Regions from separate parts of the Halomonas sp. LS-001 genome, predicted to be linked through region 2. Evidence: riboswitches for the same ligand, from Rfam matches in the RefSeq annotation. Region 2 holds a riboswitch; the other holds the start of a gene.
The links. A riboswitch is a leader RNA that binds a small molecule or an ion and turns the genes downstream of it on or off. The one in region 2 is predicted to bind thiamine pyrophosphate.

Region 1 (3,133 bases), 1.3 Mb from region 2:
TGTAGCGCGGATTGAGGCTGGGGAGGGCGAACGCTTTGTACTCCAGCGACACGGCTGGTGGCAATTTTGAATAAAATTGGTGACAACGAATGCCGTTGTTGTTGCAACTTGTTATACGTTTTGGGAGCGCTCCCTAAGTAGGCGCCCTTTTGCTTTTGATTCATGCTTTAGGAAGTTAACCATGAAATGATAATCAGGGTGCGATTTCAAGCTACGACTGACAAAGTAAACCCTTGTTGAACTGTGAGAAAATGTCTTTACTACCCCAGAGCCTAGATTGCTGCCAGCGACAATGCTGAATTTTATCCCAGGTATACTAAATACTATATGTTGATAGCCATCATGATTTTTGACTGTAGGAAAGCTCATTGATGGTGTGTCAACTACTTGATTCTCAACATATACGGCCAGGTAAGTGTTTTCTGGTAAAGCTGAATCTCCCATAAGAAATTTCGAAAAAGCATACATTTTTTCCTTGCGAATTGAGTTTTCTGTGTCGGGTAATCCGCATGACCCCCAGTCTGTTGCCGACATCCTCCAAGCAATACTGACGGCAAAATACATGAATCCAAAGGCTAACTCTCCATTAGGTGGAAAATACCAAACTTCATCCTGTACGCTAGTCAGTGCCTTATACTTCCTTATTTTCGTAGCTAGCTTGAAACCGTTTGGGCGAGCCATCAGTGGTAGTACTATATCCTCTCCATTTTTGGAGAACTTCAACTCACAATTTTCGCAAAGCAGATGTTTTTTGGCTTGTTTATCGGTATACGCTGCTGACTTATCAAAGCCAGAGATCCAAATAATATCTTCCCCTTGCCCTGGAAAACCTTTTTTAATAGTTCGATAAATTGCCTTAGGCATGAAGTGACTATCTTTCAGCTTCATTGACCGATTACATAAAGCGCAGACTCCGTTCATTAACGCTCCTCGGGCGTATAACCGTTTATTATTGCGCATGCGCGTTTTTCTAGAAAACTTAATTCTGCCAAAAACTGATAAAAAATCGATAATAAAGATTTATTAATTTTCGTTCTAAAGTTTGCCAAAAAAGCATGCATGAGATTTATTTTTTTTAAGCCATTATCAAAATAGCACATAAACATACAGTTAGCCTTATCAACTCATTGCCACTTCTTGGGTTTGTAAAAAACACCCGTCAAATTAAGCACTCACCCATGCCAGGGATAAGGAAAAACGCGCATTGCCGACACTCAAATAGAGCAACGGGGCGCTTATGCTGCCGATACACGAATGCCGCATCACACTTTCATGCATACCAATCGCTGTTGCGCTGAACGGCAAAATTTTCTTTATGCCCATTTAATGTTTGCGCCGAACTTAGCTGTCGGATCCCCTTGCATCTCCTGCCTCTGCCTCCTAGACTGCTTGCATTAACTGCTTGACGGGGTGCCGGTGAATCCGGCTGAGATGGCGCAGGGCGTATCACTTAGATGCTGCCAAAGCGCTGGTCCCGCTGAACCTGATCCGGCTAATGGGCGGCTCCTCATGAAGAGGGCAGCTCGGGTACCGGCGTAGGGATCAAGCGATGGCCTCGGCTCAGCTTCACGCCACCTTCCGTGCCATTCCCTCGATCTCAATCGCCCGCCTTCCGGATCATTACCACCGGAGGCATCATGGGCTACTGCTTTACCGACCTTACCAACGCCTGCCATGACGACTGGCGTGCCTATATTGAGCACGATTTTGTCCGCCAGCTGGGCACCGCCGCGCTACCCGAACCCTCGTTTCGCCACTATCTGAAACAGGATTATCTGTTTCTGATTCACTTCGCCCGTGCTTACGCCTTGGCCGCCTATAAAAGCCCGACCCTTGCTGACCTGCGCCAGGCCCATGAGGGTTTAAAAGCCATCGTGGATGTGGAGCTGGGCCTGCACGTGGGGTTCTGCCAGGAGTGGGGCATTTCAGAAGATGAGTTGGCCCAGCTGCCGGAAGCGCGAGCAACGCTTGCCTACACCCGCTATGTGCTGGATACCGGCAACCGTGGCGACCTGCTGGATTTGCACGTGGCGCTGGCCCCTTGCCTGGTGGGTTACGGCGAAATTGCCAACTGGCTGAACGCTCAGCCGTTCACCCTACGCGGCGCGAAAAATCCCTTTGACGCCTGGATCGCCATGTACGAAAGCGAGGAGTTTCAGGCCGCCATGCAGGCGGAACTGGAATGGCTCAACGCTCGCCTTGCCGAGGTGACCCCCGCCCGTTTTGCCGAACTGAGCAGGATATTTGGCGATGCCACCCGCCTGGAAATCGATTTCTGGCAGATGGGGTTGGATCTTGCTCACTGACACCGGCCAATCCATCCGTTCAATCGCCTTATAACAACCGTTTCATAACAACAAGCAAACAATAAACCCAAGGAAATCATCATGAGTAAAACTAGCCACTTTCTAGCAGAAACCGCCCAGGTCGATGCCGCTGCCATTGCGCCGCTGCCCGCCTCGCGCAAAGTGTATGTCGAGGGCTCACGGCCGGATATCCGCGTGCCGTTTCGGGAAATCACCCTGTCGCCTACCAAAACCAGCAGCATCGATGAAGAGAACCCGCCGCTGCTGGTGTATGACACCTCTGGCCCTTACACCGACCCCGCGGCCAGCAACGATTTACGCCAGGGCTTACCCGCGCTGCGCCGTACCTGGATTGAAGAGCGTGACGATACCGAGTTCCTAGATGGCCCAACCAGTGAGTACGGCAATCGTCGCGCTAACGACCCAACGCTTGCCCAGCTGCGCTTTGATTTAACCCGCACCCCACGCCGGGCAAAAGCGGGCAAGAACGTCACCCAGCTGCACTATGCGCGCCAGGGCATTATCACGCCGGAAATGGAGTTTATTGCCATCCGCGAGAACCAGCGTCGCCAGACGTTAGGCACCGCCGAAGTCGAGCGCATTCTGGGCCATCAGCATGCTGGCCAGAACTTTGGTGCCAGCCTGCCGGAAGAAATCACGCCGGAATTTGTGCGCGACGAAGTGGCCCGTGGGCGAGCGATTATTCCTAATAATATCAATCACCCTGAATCCGAGCCGATGATTATTGGCCGTAATTTCCTGGTGAAGATTAACGGCAACCTGGGTAACTCAGCGGTCACCTCGTCGATTGAAGAAGAGGTCGACAA
Region 2 (3,133 bases):
TTTCTCAAACCGAGTCGAAAAGCGGCAGAGTCTCAGTCAGAAGGTGCTCGAAAGGTTCCAGCTGGCTTTCATGCATTACCAGTATCGATGCTTCCTGAGTAAAGTGACGATCCGGCGGCGTTAAAAACGCAAACTCACCTTCTTCTAAATGGAATTCATGGATTTCGCGAATGCCTGCCGGTGTACGACACTGGCTGCTACGGTAGGCATCATCTTCGCTATATACCAGGCGATGATACATCTTGAAAAGTGTGTAAAGCGTCAGCCCACCGTTGAATTCAGGCCAGTGAGCGGGGCGAAGACGGATGTCCTGATCCAGCTTTTGACCATCTGCTAGCGCATTGGCAATCACAGTATCTAAAGGCGCCGCCAGCAAGCTGTTATCAGTGCATGGGAAAGTGTTGGCATGTTTGGCATCCGCATTGAACAGGGTGCTGACACGTTTAAGGTCCGCTAGGGTGTTCAGGGGATATTCCGCATATTGCAGCTCGCTGGGGTCATAACCACCGTTTTGCCAGCCATGGATCACCCTTAGCGTTAACAGACCTCGTTGCATAGGAATGACGGCAAGCTGGTGAAGCATCACGCGGATATGCAGCTGGCGCTCATGGCTTTCATTATCGAACGCATGATAAGGATCGGCGAAGAGATTGTGGAGGCGACCGGGGGTATGTTCCTTCGCTTCGTTGTAGCGCATGGGGCTTCCCTATAAGCAAACAATCAGCGCTGCAATGCGCATGCGCCAAAAAAGTAAACAAGCTTTAATTAATGCGGTGTTCAGTATGGCGAGCGTAGCAATAAAAGAAAAGCTTTTGACTCACGACTCACGACTCACAAAAACAACAGGAATCAGAATGAACACATCACTTAGCCGTTTCAGCGTACCGGAAGAGCTCAACGAGTTGCCTGATGATATCCGTGACACCATTCTGGCCGTGCAGGAAAAGGCCGGTTTTGTGCCCAACGTGTTTTTGATGCTGGCCCACCGGCCTGACGAATTCCGGGCGTTTTTTGCCTACCATGATGCCCTTATGGAGCGTGAGTCAGACACGCTAAGCAAAGCCGAAAAAGAGATGATAGTGGTAGCCACCAGCGCCCGTAACCGCTGCCTTTACTGCGTGGTAGCCCATGGCGCTCTGGTGCGCATTTACAGTAAAGACCCGCACCTGGCGGATCAGGTGGCGATCAATCACCGTACGGCGCCGATTAGTGAGCGCCATCGTGTCATGCTGGATTTTGCGCTGTATTGCGGCCTGGATGTCGGCGAGTTGACAGATGACTGGGAAGCACGCCTGAATGCGGTAGGGTTCACGCGTGAAGATATCTGGGATATTGGTGCCATTACTGCCTTTTTTGGCCTTTCCAACCGCCTGGTAACGCTGACAGGCACGCCGCCCAATAGCGAGTTCTATCTGATGGGGCGAGTGCCGCGCGACAAGAGCTGAGGCTTTACTGGCCTGGGTTTTAATTGCCCGGGTTTTAATTACCTGGGTTTTAATTGTCTGAGCTTTACTCGTTTATAGCAATCCGCAACAATAATAGAGTCTACTACTGACAACTTACATTCACTGTCGCCAGGGGAGCCTTAGGGCTGAGAATACGCGCCGTTGCGCGCAGACCCTGGAACCTGATCCGGTTCGTACCGGCGGAGGAAGTGCGACATGCCATATCTGACAGCCGCGGCGCTTGGCGCGGCACTTTTCTGTTTTGCTTTTTTGGGTCTGCGGGCGCGCTATGCCAATCATCTGCTTGGCGATAACGCCGTGGATGACTACCTTTCCGCACGTAACTCGCAATCTTCATTCACCATTGGCCTATCCTTTCTGGCCTCAGGCATGGGGGCGTGGATTCTGTTCGCGCCGCCGGAAATCGGTGCCTTTGTTGGCCCGGTTGCTCTGGCGGGGTATGCCATCGGGTCAGCACTGCCTTTTATTGTGCTGGGTTTATACGGTCCTAAAATCCGCCGTGCCCTGCCAAAGGGGCGCAGCATCGCCGAGTTTGCCCAGGCTTGCTACGGGCGTGGTGTACGCTACTGGGTAACGCTGGTATCAGTGGCTTACATGGCCTGCTTTCTGGCCGCTGAGCTAACGGCGATTGGTGCGATTACCGCGCTGCTTTCTGATGTGCCGCCTGCGCTGGTGATTCTCGGTGTGGCGCTCACTACCTTGCTTTATACCGCCGTTGGTGGTCTCAGGGCGAGCCTGGCCACGGACCGCTGGCAGGCCTGGCTACTGATTATCCTGCTGGTGATTGTTGGCGGCGTTGCCTTGAACGCGCTGCCTGAATTGCCAGCTGATGCCGTTATGCCCAGCGCGCCTATCGGGAGCGCACTGAGCGTGGCACTTACCCTGGTGATAGCAGTGACGGCCGCTAACCTTTTCCACCAGGGCTACTGGCAGCGGGTATGGGCCGCAGAAGATAACCGTAGCCTGGCACGCGGTGCCTGGCTGGGCGGTGGCGCGACCGTGGTGGTGGTCATGTTGATTGGTGGCTTGGGTATCGTGGCGGCGATGAGTGGGGTGGCCCTTGGCGAGCCACCTATCCCGTTTTTTGCGCTGCTGTCTGAAGCGCCGAACTGGCTGGCGCTCCCCGCCTTGGTGCTGGCGGTGACGCTGGTTGCTTCCAGCGTGGACACGCTGCAGAACGCTATCGCTTCCCTGGCCAGCGAGCAGTTCTCTGCGCAGAAAGGCTCACTGGGCGTGGCCCGTTGGGTGACGGTACTGCTGATGGTGCCGGTGGTAATTGTCGCGCTGCAGGGCGTATCGGTACTGCGTCTCTTCCTGATTGCCGACCTGCTCTGCGCCGCCATTGTGGTACCAGTGTTGCTTGGGCTGTGGTCGAGGATGACACCCGTCGCGGCCATTGCCGGTGGCGTTGCGGGCATGCTCGGTACCGTGCTGCCCGGTTGGGTGGCGCAAGGCAACCTGAGTGCGGGTGTGCTGGCGGCCACCTTTCCAAACAGCATTCCCACACTGGCGCCTTTTGTGGGTGCCTTGCTGGCCTCGACGCTGGTGAGCGTGATGATGGCGTTGCTCAATCGCCGAGCGGCCGTTTGAGGTAGCGTAAACGCAGAGCCAGCAGCCCCAGGCCGCTGGTTATCAAAATCACCAGCACGCCCAGCAGTAACGGAAAA

Region 1: it holds a riboswitch for thiamine pyrophosphate, as region 2 does, so the genes downstream of both, tenA (thiaminase II) here and ACU6TU_RS12185 (sodium:solute symporter) in region 2, are expected to answer to the same signal.

The regions. Positions count from the first base shown of each region.
Region 1 is NZ_CM129816.1:153,856-156,988, forward strand. It holds gene ACU6TU_RS00715 (hypothetical protein) at 112-921, opposite strand; TPP riboswitch at 1,397-1,559, shown strand; gene tenA (thiaminase II) at 1,638-2,306, shown strand; gene thiC (phosphomethylpyrimidine synthase ThiC) at 2,388-3,133, shown strand, end outside.
Region 2 is NZ_CM129816.1:2,690,871-2,694,003, reverse strand. It holds gene ACU6TU_RS12195 (hypothetical protein) at 5-697, opposite strand; gene ACU6TU_RS12190 (peroxidase-related enzyme) at 855-1,445, shown strand; TPP riboswitch at 1,567-1,672, shown strand; gene ACU6TU_RS12185 (sodium:solute symporter) at 1,662-3,056, shown strand; gene ACU6TU_RS12180 (MFS transporter) at 3,034-3,133, opposite strand, start outside.